Methylicorpusculum oleiharenae: one gene and its partner. The protein of the gene in region 2 interacts with the protein of the main gene of each other region in a pairwise test. Links are inferred from orthologs where the notes say so. Each region holds a gene or a part of one and is shown on either strand. Other genes may lie near its edges. The genes, in order: dnaQ and dnaX.

Region 1 (8,257 bases), 600 kb from region 2 along the record:
TAACATCCATGTGATCCAAATAGCCAAACCAACGCATCATCGCAAAAGTTTTTGCTAGTCATTTTACGGATTGTGTCTATTTGTGCTTCAGTTGGTCTCATCTTTTGTGCCCACTTGAGCCATGTTAGCAATTAATCCAATAGGCAAAATCATTAGAGGACATCCGCAAAACCCTTCCTTGTTTTTTGAAACCAGGCAAAACCCAGCCATGCAATAGACAGCGATACAAATAGATAAATAATAAACAAGTGCCAATCCGGCATTTTACCCCATACCAACAAAGAGCGGCCTTGCTCGATGGCGGGGGTCAATGGGTTTAGCAATAAAATTGATTGATATTGGGGCGGCAATGCTGTAATAGGATAAAAAATCGGCGACAGAAACATCAATGTTGTCGTTATCAAACCGATGATTTGGGCAATATCACGCAAGTAAACGCCTAAGGAGGCCAATCCCCAAGACAACCCCATGGTCATCAATAATAAAGGTATTAGAATTATCGGAAAAAGCAGTGCTGTCGGGTGAGGCAACCCAAATAGAATAGTATAAAAAATCAGCCAAACGAACAGACTGACTAAGCCATGAAAAATAGCAGACCCCATACTGACCCAAGGCAAGATCTCTAACGGGAAAACCACTTTTTTGACATAGTTGACGTTTGCAAGTATCAGGCTTGGCGCCCGGTTGATACATTCTGAAAACAAATTAAAAACCATCAAGCCTGCGAATAAAACCAAGGCAAATTCGGTTTTTGACTCACTGCCGCCCGTCCAGCGCGCTTTAAATACAACACTGAATACAAAGGTGTAGACCAACAGCATGAATACTGGATTAAAAAATGACCAAAAGATGCCTAATACCGAACCACGATAGCGCCCTATGACTTCACGTTTTACCAACGCTTTTATCAAGCTACGATTACGCCAGACACTAGCTAACATTTCTTGGGGATAAATGGAAAAATGCTGCATAGGCGTTTAGTTTTGTATACGTTGCAAAAATTATTTAAGCCCAGCTAGATAGTAATAATCCATTTTGGGGATTTTTATTTTAATTCCCTAACTTTGCATTATGAAAATTGAATCACTAGCCAACGTCAATTAGTCTGGAGTAAGTTAGAAAAAATCTAACCTTTATTTATGGTGGCGATGGGTGGGATCGAACCACCGACCTTGGGGTTATGAATCCCACGCTCTAACCGGCTGAGCTACATCGCCTAATGAGGTCTGTAAAAGAGCGGGCATTATAGTGACCCGCTTTTTGTTTGTCAAACGTTGAATCTAAAGTGCACGACGTCGCCGTCTTTGACAATGTAGTCTTTACCTTCCAGGCGCCATTTGCCGGCATCTTTAGCACCTTGCTCGCCTTTATGAGTGACGAAATCGTCATAAGCGATCACTTCCGCGCGAATAAAGCCTTTTTCAAAATCGCTGTGAATTACGCCGGCGGCTTGCGGTGCAGTAGCGCCGACAGGTATGGTCCAGGCTCTGACTTCTTTAACGCCGGCGGTAAAGTAAGTTGACAGGTTAAGCAATTGATACCCTGCCCTGACCACACGATTCAAGCCCGGTTCATCCAAGCCCAGATCCTGAAGAAACTCCTGTTTTTCATCTTCTTCCAATTGGGCAATTTCAGATTCAATGGCCGCGCAGACAGGTACGACGATGGCGCCTTCTTTTTCCGCATGAGCACGGACTTTATCGAGCATCGGATTGTTTTCAAATCCGTCATCCTGAACGTTGGCTATGTACATTGTCGGCTTGATTGTCAACAGACACAGTTCTTTGATCAGTGCTATTTCATCATCACTTAGCCTTAACGCCCTGACCGGCTCGCCTTTGTCCAGTTGCTGATTGACTCTTTCCAGAACTTCCTTTTTTGCCAATTCGTCCTTATTGCCTGACTTTGAAGCTTTCATTACGCGCAGCAAGGCTTTTTCAACCGTCGCCATATCGGCAAGCGCCAATTCTTTGTTGATAACTTCTATATCGGCGACGGGATCGATTTTACCGCTGACATGGATGACATTATCATCGACAAAGCAGCGCACGACATGGGCGATCGCATCTGTTTCGCGGATGTTACCTAAAAACTGGTTACCCAGCCCTTCCCCTTTGGATGCCCCTGCCACTAAACCGGCAATATCGACAAATTCAATCGTGGTGGGCAGTATGCGCTGTGGTTTGACAATTTCGGCCAACTTGTCCATACGACTGTCTGGAACCGGAACAACGCCGACATTAGGATCGATGGTACAAAACGGGTAATTTTCAGCGGCAATTTTTGCCTTGGTCAGTGCGTTAAACAAAGTCGATTTGCCGACATTCGGCAAGCCGACGATTCCACAATATAGGGCCATAGTGCTCTCAGTTTCTGGTTATTCGGTACGGGCAGGCTTCCCGTAAAAACCGGCAATTATACAGTTCTTAATTCTACTTTGTCAGATTTAAGAAACGACTTCATGCCCGCCGGGAGCGGATACCCAGCGACATGGATGGTCAGCTTTTATCCATCCATGAGACCGGAATGACGAGATCCTTTTGAGTATCTGACGATTAGAATTAATCCGGCACAGCAATGGCCTGCCTAACCGAGTCCGCTGACTTTAAGCTGCACAAGTAATTTTCTGAAATCGGCGGTTTTCAGAGCATCGCAAAAAATGGGTACGTAAAGTTTACGACTGACTACCGTGTAATGAAGCACAATGAGCCAGGGTGTTATTACGGTAGACGGGCGAATTTGAATGGCTTCAAAACCGTTTCCGGCATCAATTTGCCAACCGTTTGCATCGCTGAATCTAACGGCCATTTTATTCTTGGGATTGGCTGTTCGTTGCGAATAGATAAAACCGCTAACTACCAAACAAAGGATCAGCATAGCCTTAATCCAGATAGACAATGAAGCCAATAATACGGCAGATAGGGCCAGCAAATGAACTAGGCGGATAAAGCGCAGTTGCCAGTGAGAGGAATTGATTTGAAGATGCAGGGATTGCTGGAAACGTGGATTCATGGTGTTGACAACGATTTTTCGAAATTCAAAAAGAGCCTCTATGGTGATATCGCTAAAAAAACATGAAACTGAAATTTGGCGAATTCAACCCACTAGATAAAGTACTGTTCGCGTTAGGCGTCATCCCGGCAGGGATTGCCGGGATCCAGGACACAAGGATGTATAACAGCCTTTGCCGTCCATGGCTTCTGGAATCAGGCCATAGCCATAACCCAACAGATAAACATTTTGTAAGTTGAATGCTTCGATTGTTGGTTTAGGCTCTCCGAGCTGGCTCTATCTGCCTGACTGTGTAGATACTTTATCTGTTACGAATGCTTGACCCTATTTCCACAAACAATTGCCGCTTGCTTTTTCTATGGCGGCCAACCGGGCCTGATGCTGCTGAAGTTCGTCTTCATTACAGTAGATGATGGCTAACGGTTTGCGGTCCGCTAAAACCCGTTTTACTTGCAGATTTGTTTGCTCTTGCCCGCTGTCCGTGGCTTCTTCCAATAGCGAAGATTGCCCACCGGTCATCAATAAATAAACTTCGGCAAGAATTTCGGCATCCAGCAATGCGCCGTGTAGCTCTCTATGGCTGTTATCTATACCATAACGCTTACACAGAGCATCCAGACTATTGCGCTGTCCGGGATGCTTTTTGCGGGCAAAGGTCAATGTGTCAAATACTTCGCTGTATTGGTTAACGGTGCCTAGAGTCTTATCCAGCAAAGCAAATTCGTGGTTGATAAAACCTACGTCAAAAGGCGCGTTATGGATTATCAATTCAGATTCTTTAATGAACTGGATAAAATCATCTGCAATGTCGGTAAACAACGGCTTATCGGTCAAAAATTCATTGGTGATACCGTGCACTTCAATCGCGCCGCTATCAATCACACGTTGCGGATTGATGTAGACATGAAAATGCCGCCCGGTTAAGCGCCGGTTGACCAATTCAACACAACCGATTTCAATGATGCGATGACCTTCCTGGGGATTTAATCCGGTCGTTTCGGTATCCAGTACGACTTGTCTGCTCATTGAAGCTGCCTCACTGATTGAAACACTGTTTTATGAATTTTTTGATCGCATCAATTTCCTGATAAATCACTTCGTGCTGCATCGCAAATTCCAGCCATTGGATCCGATAACCTAATGCAATCAAACCGTCACGCGCCATTTTGCCCGCCTGAATAGCGACCACAGGATCGGCCGTACCATGAACCATCAAAATCGGCGTGGTTTTGTTTGTTTCAGCTGCTTCGGTTTCAAGCTGGGGAATTGTCGGCAAATAGGTCGATAGCGCAACAATGCCGCCCAGTCTCTGCGGAAAGCGCAGACCTGCATGCAACGCAATGACGCCGCCTTGTGAAAATCCGGCGAGCACTATATTTTCGGAAGGAATACCTTTATTGATTTCCATTTGGATCAGCTCATGGATGGCATCTGACGAGGCGTAAATACCTTGTTCATCAACTTTCCGGATCAGCGTCATTTCCATGATGTCATACCAGGCACGCATGACCATTCCGCCATTGATCGTAACCGGTTGCAGCGGAGCATGAGGAAAAATAAAATGAACACCGGCATCATGGAGGTCCAGTGCGGGTGTTATACCCTCAAAGTCATGCCCATCGGCTCCCAATCCATGAATCCATATAATGGAATAACGATGAACGGATTCCGGCAATTGTTCTACATAGTCTAAAGTGCTTGTCATTGTTGCTTAAAAATTGAGTGTTTTAGTCAAGATCGTAAATAGTGCTGTTATTTAAATTTAACCCGCCGGGAAAGCGCCAATGCCTTTTAGTCAATGCCATCGCAATTAATCGATAGGCCCGCTCCTACACAATACGCTTAAATAAACAGCATCGAGAAATCCTTAACCGGTAACAGTTTGCTTGAGTGATTCAATACCCAGATTAGCGAGCTGATCGGCCCGGTCATTGCCGGGATCACCGGAATGGCCCTTGATCCACTGCCATTCCACCTTATGCTGAATGAGCGCCTGATCTAGCCTGCGCCATAAATCTTCATTTTTGACCGGTTTTTTAGCCGCGGTTTTCCACCCTCTTTTTTTCCAGTTGGGCAGCCACTCGGTAATACCTTGTAGAACGTATTTGGAATCGGTATTCAATACAACCTCACAAGGACGACTCAGTTCTTCCAGCGCCTTAATGGCAGCCATGAGTTCCATACGGTTGTTGGTTGTCAAAGCTTCACCGCCATGCAGCTCCTTTTCCTTACCTTTATAGGCGAGTATAACGCCCCAGCCTCCCGGACCGGGATTGCCTTTACAGGCTCCATCGGTATAAATGATGACTGATTCAGACATTATCTTGTGATCTTTGCGAGGATTCCATGTTACCGGCAATGGCAAAACCTGATTTTTTAACAGTGACCGGAGTAAATGGAATCAGATTGTAGCGCCTTTTAATCGCTCTGATTGCATAGGATGTGGCAAACAAAGAAACAAAGCCGCCGTCCACATCGACAGGCCTGGGCTTATCTTTATCAATAGTCAGATCGGAAATAGCCTTGGCCTCAAAGTTAAGTAAGCGCAACCAATCGAGTACTCGTTTTTTACTGATGAAGTGACCCAAAAAGGAATCCGCCAATCGGATATCCCACATATATTGATAACGCACCCAAAAGCTCCAGGGATTAAAGTTGATAATAACCAAGTGACCTTCCGACTTTAATACCCGCTCTATTTCGCGCATGGTTTGAAAGCGATGAGCATCGAATTCCAGCAGATGCGGCAGCAAAATCAAATCAATACTTTCGCTTTGAATGGGCAAAGCATAGGCTTTTGCCCTTAATTTCTTCGCTTTTGGGCATCCCAGGCCGTTTACATCGAGAATTGTAATATCGTATAAATCGCAATCAATAAACTCCTCTTCCCAGCCCAACCCACCTATCTGCAATATTTTTTGTTTGCAACTCACTGTTATTGAACGCTTAATAAAAGAAGCTTCGACCTCTTGCAAGAGCTTTCCTCTTGGCGTTTGATACCAGCCGAATAAAAATTTACGCTTCATACAGGAATCTCAAAATGCAAAATACGATGAATTTCAAACAAAAGCGGCTATACTATCGTTTTCCTTGGTAAAAAAGTATAAATGATATGATTAAGATTAATTCTAACAGGTCATTGCCGATTTTATCGCTTTTGATTATGACCACTGCGGGATGTACTTCTCACACGGCAAATGACAGTTTGAGTCAAAGTGTAAAACCACCTGTAATCTCTCATGATGACTACTACGCTAAGCCAACAGTCAGACCCAAATACCCTAACCGTAAACTCGCTAAATTAAATTTTAAAAAATCTTCAGCGAGTCATGTTAAAAGTGAAGGCGGAAGCATTTGGGACAGACTGGTTTCGCTCTATGCGCTGCCTGAAGTTGAAAATGAACGCATAGAAAAAGAAATCAACTGGTTTATAAAAAACCCTGAATATTTGGTCAGAGTTCAGCAAAGAGCTGAACCTTATCTGCATTTAATACTTGAAGAAATCGAGTCAAAAAACATACCCGGGGAACTGGCACTTCTACCTATCGTTGAAAGTGCATTCCGTCCAGACGCCAACTCATCGGCTCAGGCATCCGGTTTATGGCAATTTATCCCTGAGACAGGACGCCTCTACGGTTTAAAGCAAAACAGGTGGTATGACGGCAGACGCGATGTGTATGCCTCCACTCAAGCGGCCACCCAGTTTTTAAAAGACCTGGGCGAGAACTTCGAAGGCGATTGGTTGCTGGCACTTGCCTCCTACAACTGGGGCAAGGGTAATGTTCAAAAGTCCATAGACAGGAATATGGCTAATGACCTGCCAACTGACTATTGGTCATTAAGAATGCCCAATGAAACCTTTAATTACGTGCCAAGATTAATCGCAGTCGCTAAAATCTTTGCCAATCCAGAGCTTTACAATATTCCTTTACAGGATATTCCTGACCAGCCTTATTTTGAAGTCGTCAACGTCGATTCGCCGCTGGATCTAAGAAAGGCGGCCGAACTGGCTAACACGTCCATGGAAGAAATAGTCAAGCTCAATCCGGCTTTTAAAAAGAACAGAACCACCTCTAACGGCCCTAACCGCCTGTTAATTCCTGTCAATCAGGCAGATTTGTTCCGTCAGAACCTTGCGCAACTTTCCGTTGATGACAGAGTTTCCAGCTACGATGAACCGGAACAAGAGAAACCTGTAACCGCTAAAATTACTAGAACACAACTCCCGGTCAGTACCCAAAAACCAGAGAAGCATGTTGTAAAACGGGGTGAAAGCTTAAGCGAAATCGCCAATAAATACGGCGTTACCGTCAGTGCTTTACTAAAGGCTAACGGCTTGCGCAAAGCATCTCATATACAATCCGGTAAAACGCTTTCGCTACCAGGCTCAGCTAATGTCAGCCAGACTGCTGCAGCATCCAACCAAAAGCTGATTACTACGATACCGGCTAAACAAGTCATTCATACCGTAACAAAAGGCCAAACTTTCTGGCGCATCAGTCAGGAATTTTCTGTCAGTGCAAATGACTTAGCCAAATGGAATAACTTGAAACCGGGCGCTCATATTAAAGCGGGTCAAAAACTGGTTATAAAAAACCCAGGAAAATCAGAAGCTAACAAGACAACAGCGTCTACTCAGCTTGTAACAAAACTAAGCGCTGCAAAACCATCCTCGTCAAAAGTGAAAATATTGGCGAGTGCGAAATCGGTCTTAAAACCGGTAAACAAACAAGTCCAATATAAAATCAAACCGGGTGATTCGCTGAGCCAGATTTCCAAGAAATTTAATGTACCCGTCTCAGACTTGGTTAAATGGAATCCCAGCAATGCTAAAAACCTCAAAGCAGGAAAAGAGTTAAAAGTCGTCTTGGGCAATACTTGAGCCTGACAAGGCTTAAGAGAAAAAGGCCGGGTTAACAAACCCGGTCGGCAAGCCCTAATACATTATCTATCTGCCCTTCGAAAAGTAATCACACCTTAAATCTGTAATTGAGGAACCGCTTTAAGCAGCGTCTTAGTGTAGGCATGTTCGGGATGCATCAACACCTGTTCTACACAGCCGTATTCCACAATCTTTCCATCCAACATGACGGCAACATCATCGGCAATTTCCGCCACTAAGGCCAAATCATGCGTGATAAACAGATAGCTGATACCTTTTTGCTGTTGCAGCAATTTGAGTAAAGCAATGATTTGAGCCTGCACAGACACATCCAGTGCACTGGTTGGTTCGTCACATACGATC
Region 2 (8,280 bases):
AGCGGCGACAAGTGCCCATGAAGCACAAAAAACACACCACCGAATACCGCAGCCTGATCCACTGCCCACACATCAGCGGGCGTTTCAACGATACAGACAACAGAATGATCCCGTCCTTGATTGGAACAGATGGAACAGATCATTTGATCAGTCAAATTTCTGCATCTTTTACAACGGGTCACTTTATTGAGAGACTCAAGCAAAGTCTCCGCCAATCTTTTTGCCCCGTCTCTGTTACGCTGCAACAAATAGAATGCCATTCTTTGAGCCGATTTGGGCCCTACTCCCGGCAGATAGCACAAATCCTGAATTAATTGTCCTAGCAGGCCTTTCTTATCCATCACCATTAAAAAGGCATCTGAAATCCGGGCGGCAGAGGAAATCCTGCAGTGAATTGCGCCATTTTTTCCTGCTTCATTTTGGCCACTTTATGAACCGCATCATTGATTGCGGCAGCAACCAGATCTTCCAGCATATCTTTGTCATCACCGACCAGAGAATCGTCTATAGTCACTTTACGCACTTCCCTTTTGCCAGTCATCACTATTTTGACCAGACCACCGCCAGACTCTCCCAGCACTTGCATCAGTGCTAATTCATCTTGCGCATTTTTTAAATCTTCCTGCATTTTTTGGGCTTGCTGCATTAAATTGCCCAGTGCATTTTTCATAGTAGGGTTACTCCTTAAATTTATTGACCTGTAGGCTCGATAGTACCGGGGACAACCCGCGCATCAAATCGATCTTTTAATGCTGCAACAGCCTCGTCGTTATTAATAGAATCCACAGCATTTTGCTGCAATTCTTCACGTTCTTTGCGATGCTTCATTGCCGGAGTGACGGACTCAACTTCACCGGTCTGGATAACTAACCGGATAGGCTTGGCAAAATAATCCTGCAAAGCCTTTTGCAAATTATCCTCAATTTTAGGGCTGAGTAAATGCTTGTGCCCGGTATCCAATTCAAGCGTACAAACTGTATCACTAATATTTCTCAAGACACAATTATTAGCGAATTCCCGTGTCATTCCTCTGATTTTAATCGCAACGACGAGATCAGACCATTCAATAAAATCACTGGTAACCGGTTTCTCCTGACTCACCGGCTCAGGCACTTTCAATGTTTCTTGCACTGAGGGTGCGGAAACGGAACGGACCGTTTCTTGCGGCTTAGGCTGACGGGTATCCTTTACTGAGGCCACTTGAGAAGAACGGACAGGCATTTCTGTAACAGCAGGTTGAAACGTCAACAACCGCAGCATGACCATTTCAAATCCGCTACGAGGATCAGGAGCCAGAGGAAGATCCCGCTGACCAATCAACACAATTTGATAATAAAGCTGGACGTCCTCAGGACTGATTTTTTCAGCCAGCATCACCACGGAATCCAAATCAAAATCGTTTTTCACTGCAGAGGGAGCGACCTGATACAACGCAATCTTGTGTAAAACAAGTAAAATTCGCTGCAGAACGTCGCCGAAATCAGGCGTCAAATCAGACAGCTCATCAATGACCTGAAAAAGTTGTAAAGCGTCTCTTTCTACAAGCGCATGAATCAGGTTATCAACCGGCTGCTGTGCAATGGTTCCGAGCATGGCGGTGACGTCATCCAGATTGACACGACCATTACCAAAAACAATGGCCTGATCAAGCAAGCTCAAGCCATCACGCATACTTCCGTCCGCTGCTCTTGCCAGCATTCTCAGAGCGGGAGATTCGGCCTCTATAGATTCCTTTTGCAAGATAGCCTCCATTTGCAAAAAGACCTGATCCGGCAACATACTCTTCAGATTGAATTGCAGGCAGCGCGACAAAACTGTGACTGGGATTTTGTGGGGGTCAGTTGTTGCCAATAGAAACTTGACATGCTCGGGCGGCTCTTCCAAAGTTTTTAACAACGCATTAAAGCTGTGCCCGGAAAGCATATGCACTTCATCAATCAGGTAAACTTTATATCGCCCGCTGCTTGGGGCATATTGGGTATTTTCCAAAAGATCGCGCGTATCATCGACTTTGGTTCTGGATGCGGCATCCACTTCAATCAAATCCGGATATCGGCCTTGATCAACTTCAATACAGACATTACATTGACCGCACGGATTATGATCTTTTCGCGCTTCGCAGTTAATTGCTTTGGCAAGAATTCTGGCGATAGTCGTTTTGCCAACACCGCGAGTGCCGGTAAACAAATATGCGTGGTGTAGTCGGTTATGTTTGAGTGCGTTAATCAGAGAATTAACAACGTGCTCTTGTCCAACGATTTCTGAGAAATTGCGAGGACGCCATTTTCTGGCAAGAACCTGGTAAGTCATTAAAGACTCTTAAAGGATATGTATTTGGGAGGGAACCGTGCCAGCCACATCCCGGCACACGAATCTGCTGCTACCGTTGCTCCCTTCCGGACCTGGCGGGGTTTACAGCGTATCGTTGCGAGAGGACCGACACGGTTTCCATAATAGAGCCGCCTAAGCGACTAAAGAGCGCGCATTATGATGGAATCGATTTGAAAATTCAACCTTAATTTTACTTAACACCAGGAATAGCAGCAGACTGCCTGGAATAAGCCGAAAACCAAAGGATAAACGACAAAAAACGATTCAGGGCAAATAAACCTGCCACCGCATACCACCCAGTGAAGGGCTTTTATCACCTAAAAGCTCACCCCCCATCAGGCCAACTAATTCATTGACAACAGCCATGCCAATTCCATGTCCATGGATGTTTTGATCCGCCCTGACCCCTCGTTTAAGAATCTCTTCCAATTGACCCGAGGGTATGCCAGGACCATCATCTTCAATTTGAAGTAGAAATTTATACTTGTTTTTCTTAATCTGGTTCTTATATTGCAGGCTGACTTTGACTTTTTTATCGCACCATTTACTGGCATTGTCGATCAGATTGCCGGCAATTTCGTAAAGGTCTCCTTCCTCACAATATAATTTATAGCTTTCAGGCTTTCGAGTTTCAAAGTTAATTTTTTTCCCACTATGAACCTTGCGCATGGATCCGATAATTTTATCCAGGACTATTGAAGCATCGACTGTACCTGTGGTTTTTTTCTCACCTTTCGCTGCAGCTTTCTGCAACTGATACTCGACGATCTCATTCATCCTTGATATTTGATCCAACGCGGTTTTTTTATTCAACTCAGGCGTTTCAATGCAGCCTCTTAGTATCGCTAACGGTGTTTTCAAACTATGCGCCAAATCGGCCAGTGTATTTCGATAGCGCTCAAGGTGAGCTCGCTCACTGCTTACTAACGCATTCAGGTTACCCGCCAGGCCTTCCAGTTCGGTTGAATAAACACCATCAAGCCGGGTTTTATCGCCCCGCTCTATCGCTTCCAGATCTTTGACGATGACTCTGAGTGGCTTTAAACTCCAGCGTAAAACCACTAATTGAATAATAATGAGCACCGAACCGATCCCCATCAACCAGGACTGCAGAACTCTTTTGAAACTTGCAACCTGGTGACTGACAAATTGACTGTCCTCAGCGACACTAAAAATAAATTCACGCCCTTTTCTTCGCTTATCTTCCCAAATAACACTGTAATGCAAAACATAACGCCCCATGTCATCCAGCAGGAAGGCAAACTTTCCCGGCGCTATTTGGGGAGGAGGCGATAAAGTCAAGCCAACCGCCGATGGCGAATGCCATTCTGTTTTACCTTTTGCGGGCTGAACCGAGGCATAAAGACCTGAGCCAGGATCAGAAAAACGGGGCTCCCTCAAGGCTTTTGGTAGTTTAATTTGGCCGTTGCGCGTCAATTCGGCAGCCGATAACAGCGAATAAACCTGAACTTTTAAATTTTCACGTAGCGCTTGCTCCGCGCTTTCCTTATAACCACGCTCCAAAACCACAGAAACGATAGCGAAAAAAGAAGCGAGAACAAAACCGGTGGAAAAAAGCAGCCTGAGACTGAGAGATTTACGCTTCACTTTACTTCAATCATAGGATTCAGCTTAACAAAATTTCATTAAGTCATTGACTTTAATAAGCTTCTGCAGCAGCTTAATTTGCGGGAATGCGGTAGCCGCGTCCCCGCAACGTTTCAATGGGTTTGACGACGCCGTCTGGATCCAGTTTTTTTCTCAACCGCCCGATAAATACTTCAATGACGTTGCTGTCTCTATCAAAGTCTTCATCGTAAATATGTTCGGTTAACACTGACTTTGAAACGACTTCACCTTTTCTAAACAGCAGGTATTCCAGAACTTTATATTCAAAAGCAGTTAAATCCATTTTTTCACCGGCAACAGTCACTTCCTGCGATACGGTATTCAACTCAATATTGGCATGGGTCAATACCGGATGCGATTTGCCACCAGACCGGCGGATTAAAGCATTGAGCCTAGCCAGCAATTCCTCGTAATGAAACGGCTTGACCAAATAGTCATCCGCACCCGATTCCAGGCCTTCAACTTTTTCCTGCCAACGGCTTCTGGCAGTCAGAATTAAAATAGGAAATTCGACATTTTCCTTGCGTAATTTTTTGATCAATTCAACGCCCGAAATATCAGGCAATCCTATATCGATGATCGCTGCATCGATCGGATATTCGCTACCCAAATAGAACCCGTCAGCCCCCGTCGCGGCCAAATCTACTGCAAAGCCTTTCCTGCCCAAAAACTGCCGGATTTGATCACCAATCAACGGCTCATCTTCAACCACCAAAATTCGCATAGTACGCTCCCTTTATGTCATTCTTTATCTTCATCGGGCAAAAAGTCTTCCAACAAATCGCCCGTCTCGGCATCTACTATAAAATGCTGAATACGGCCGTCCGCTGTCAGCACTTTGATAATGTGAACCTCTCTTTCGTTAATGATCTCCGTTTTGGCACCCAGTACTTTATTTTGAGGATCGGAAAGCACCTGTCTTGTCGCCTCATCAAGAGAGACAGAAGCCAAGGCTATCTCGCTGCCAGACAAAACAGAAGCAAGGAACATGAAGGCGACCAAAATTACTTTAATTAAATTTGCCATTGAAAATCCGGAACATAATCATGTGATGCATTACCCTTTGGTTTCTGCAATTTGCATGGCTTAAACTATATGTCTAAATGACTGAATAGTCACTGAATCCAACTTTTTAACCCATATCCCAGCGCGTAAAAGCAGCACTGACGGCATGACCAAAAGAAGCTCCCAGCTTGCCAAACAATCTATCCATTATGCGTTCACTGGGCGTAAAATTAACCAGCTTTTCAGCGCCAATGACGTTTTTCGCAACGAATTTGTCACTGCCAAAATCATCGGCCAATCCCAGGGAAACACCTTCCTTACCGGTCCACACCAATCCTGAAAACATATCGGACGTTTCTTTGAGGCGATCACCACGGCCTTTTTTTACCGCATCAATGAATTGTTTGTGCACCTGATTGAGCAATGTTTGCATATGCCTGGTTTCAAGCTCATTCACCGGCAAAAAAGGATCCAGCATCGCTTTATGATCTCCGGCAGTCAGCGTCCGTCTCTCTACGCCCATTTTTTCAAGCGTTTCAACAAAGCCGAATCCGTTAATGACTACGCCTATCGAACCGATAAGACTGGCCTCATTAACATAAATTTTGTCAGTTGCGGACGCCACATAATAGCCGCCGGAAGCACAAATATCGCTCACTACCGAAATAATAGGGAGATTGGGGAATTCCTGCTTAACCAGTCTGATTTCGTGAAAAATATAGTCAGACTGTACAGGGCTGCCACCGGGTGAATTAATATGCAGGATAATGCCCTTGGTGTTTTTATCTTTCGCAGCATCACGCAAACCTTGTGAGATATTTTCAAAGCTGGCGGGCTTGTCCTCCGCTATAACCCCGACCACATCGATGACTGCCGTGTGACCTTCACCTCCTGTCACATCCATATCTTTTTTGATGGAGGGATACATTGCTACAACAAAAACAGCTACCAGGTAAAAAAACAGCAACAATTTAAAAAAAATGCTCCAGTGACGCGCCTTTCTTTGCTCCGTCACAGCTGCCAGCGCCAGTTTTTCAATGACTTCGCGCTCCCAACCCTGTTGTTTTTGACCCTCAGAGCCTTGCGTCATGTCATTATTACTTTCCATTATTTAACCTCAGAAATGTTATTAAATCAGATGTATTTTGCAGAAATTCGATGGGGCGATGTTGCAGTAACTGCGGTTCAGCATGAGCGCCGCAGGTGACCGCGATTGAAGATATTCCGGCATTTAAAGCCATTTCCAGATCATGAATGGAATCACCGATCATAACGGTGGCTTCTTTTTGCACGCCGGTTTCCGACATAATCTGTTTGAGCATTAACGGATCAGGCTTTGAAGCCGTCTCATCGGCACAGCGACTCGCAACAAAATAGCCGGCGATCCCGGTTTGCTCAAAAGCATGCTGAAGACCTTTGCGTGATTTTCCGGTCGCAACCGCCAAGAGAAAACCGCTTTGCTTAAGCGCCTCCAAAAGATCAACTACGCCTGGAAACAAGTCCTCAACCCCCAGTTGACGCGAAAAATAAAGCTCTGAATACCGGCTGATTAAACGTTGCTTTTCTAATTGATCAAGTTCCGGAAAAAGGACTGACATAGCCTGATGGATGCTAAGTCCGATAATATCTTTTGCCGCGCATTCATCCGGCGCCTTATAACCGCAGTCAACTGCTGCGTTTTGTAAACAATAGACAATCCAGTCTATGGAGTCCATCAGGGTTCCATCCCAATCAAATATCAATAACTCAAACTTACTTTTTATCATCAAACCAAACCTGCATATCTACAGGTACCGGTGCAGTAATAATTAACGGTTTACCACTAACAGGATGCGTGAACTCAAGCTTGAAAGCATGAAGAAAAAGGCGTTTGATTCCTCTTTTTTTAAAACTCCGATTGACTTCAAAATCGCCGTATCGATCATCGCCAAGGATGGGATGCCCCAACCAGGCAGCATGAACTCTGATTTGATGAGTTCTTCCGGTTTGCGGACTGGCTTCTACCCATGTCGCATCAGACAATGATTTAATACTTTTGAAAAATGTTGCCGAACTTTTTCCTTCCTGACTCACGATGACCATGCGCTCACCGCTCTGGCCTGTCTGCTTTAATAAGGGCGCAGTGACGGCTATGGATTTCCTCTCCCATACGCCACCCAACAAGGCTAAATAGGTCTTTCTGATGCCATCGCCACGGAAAAGTTCATGCAGCGTCCGCAGCGCACTGCGTTTTTTGGCAATGATCAAACAACCCGAAGTGTCCCGATCCAGACGATGAACCAATTCAAGAAAATGCGCATCGGGTCTTAATTGGCGCAAGCTTTCTATAACTGCCGTACTTAAGCCGCTGCCGCCATGAACGGCATAACCGGCCGGTTTATTGAGCACCATCAAAACATCGTCTTCAAACAGAATATCCTGCTCGAGGCTTTGTTTAAGGCTTTTGGGCACAAAAACAATGTCGTCAACCACATTGACCCGTACCGGTGGAATTCTGACCATATCGCCCGGCTGCAACCGGTATTTGACATCGACTCTGCCCTTGTTAACCCGTACCTCGCCTTTTCGCACGATACGATAAATGTGGCTTTTTGGAACACCTTTGAGCTTGGTAATCAAAAAATTATCCAATCGTTGATCACTGGTTTCATCTGTGATTTCAACCATCTGTACCGTGGCGTGTAGGCTATTTTGTTCTGTTTTCATTATCTTATGATATCAGCATATTCCGTAATTTAATGCTTTAAAATTGATGGATGGCCATAACATTGCTATATTAGGCGAGTCTTTAATTTTATTGACATAAACGATTCGCAACATTAAAGCGGAACATAATAGTTTTTTCCAAACTGTTTTATGAATATTAAACAGTTTGAGCATTACAATTTTGGGTTTTATCGTTCGACCCATGACGAACGAATTGCATTAACTCCTGTTTAGGAAAGATTTTACAAGAAGACAGTCCTTTGCTTTCATCATACTTTGAACCATCGTTATGAGCACTTCAGTCTCTTAACCTTAACTAAAGCGGATCTATAGAAAAATAAACTCGCATACTGTCATTTTCAAAGTTGAATCTACCCGTAAAAGATGAATTTATCACGCAGCATCAAACTAGCCGTGAACACAATCCAAACTGTCTAAATCACAAAATCTGATAATGGAGCAGGAACCTATCAAGGAAAAATGAATGAAAAGAATGCTTATCAACGCTACGCAGCCTGAAGAACTGCGTGTTGCATTGGTAGATGGTCAAAAACTTTACGATTTTGACATTGAAGTACCTTCAAAAGAACAAAAAAAATCAAACATTTA

The links.
Region 1: the proteins of dnaX (region 2) and dnaQ interact in binary tests that used the Escherichia coli proteins (3 or more experiments, as listed by UniProt). The link is inferred for Methylicorpusculum oleiharenae from one-to-one orthologs.

The regions. Positions count from the first base shown.
Region 1 is NZ_WUTY02000001.1:2,260,803-2,269,059, reverse strand. What follows is about bases 2,188-5,026. They hold dnaQ (DNA polymerase III subunit epsilon), read right to left. Parts: upstream 4,039-5,026; coding sequence 3,337-4,038; downstream 2,188-3,336. Other genes in these bases: rnhA (ribonuclease HI), read right to left, coding at 4,880-5,026; GO003_RS10410 (alpha/beta hydrolase), read right to left, coding at 4,049-4,717; GO003_RS10420 (protein YgfX), read right to left, coding at 2,587-3,012; ychF (redox-regulated ATPase YchF), read right to left, coding at 2,188-2,359. Also shown: GO003_RS10440 (hypothetical protein), read right to left, coding at 1-6; GO003_RS10435 (ABC transporter permease), read right to left, coding at 153-971; more of ychF, read right to left, coding at 1,268-2,187; more of rnhA, read right to left, coding at 5,027-5,332; GO003_RS10400 (class I SAM-dependent methyltransferase), read right to left, coding at 5,325-6,038; GO003_RS10395 (LysM peptidoglycan-binding domain-containing protein), read left to right, coding at 6,218-7,894; GO003_RS10390 (ABC transporter ATP-binding protein), read right to left, coding at 7,990-8,257. UniProt on the Escherichia coli protein: DNA polymerase III is a complex, multichain enzyme responsible for most of the replicative synthesis in bacteria. The epsilon subunit contain the editing function and is a proofreading 3'-5' exonuclease.
Region 2 is NZ_WUTY02000001.1:2,857,585-2,865,864, reverse strand. What follows is about bases 1-2,862. They hold dnaX (DNA polymerase III subunit gamma/tau), read right to left. Parts: upstream 2,311-2,862; coding sequence 691-2,310; downstream 1-690. Other genes in these bases: GO003_RS12925 (ATP-binding protein), read right to left, coding at 2,596-2,862; GO003_RS12940 (YbaB/EbfC family nucleoid-associated protein), read right to left, coding at 347-670; recR (recombination mediator RecR), read right to left, coding at 1-341. Outside these bases: more of GO003_RS12925, read right to left, coding at 2,863-3,939; GO003_RS12920 (response regulator transcription factor), read right to left, coding at 4,013-4,684; GO003_RS12915 (PepSY domain-containing protein), read right to left, coding at 4,702-4,986; GO003_RS12910 (S49 family peptidase), read right to left, coding at 5,093-6,073; GO003_RS12905 (HAD-IA family hydrolase), read right to left, coding at 6,063-6,731; 23S rRNA pseudouridine(955/2504/2580) synthase RluC, read right to left, coding at 6,718-7,671; GO003_RS12895 (Rne/Rng family ribonuclease), read left to right, coding at 8,156-8,280. UniProt on the Escherichia coli protein: Part of the beta sliding clamp loading complex, which hydrolyzes ATP to load the beta clamp onto primed DNA to form the DNA replication pre-initiation complex.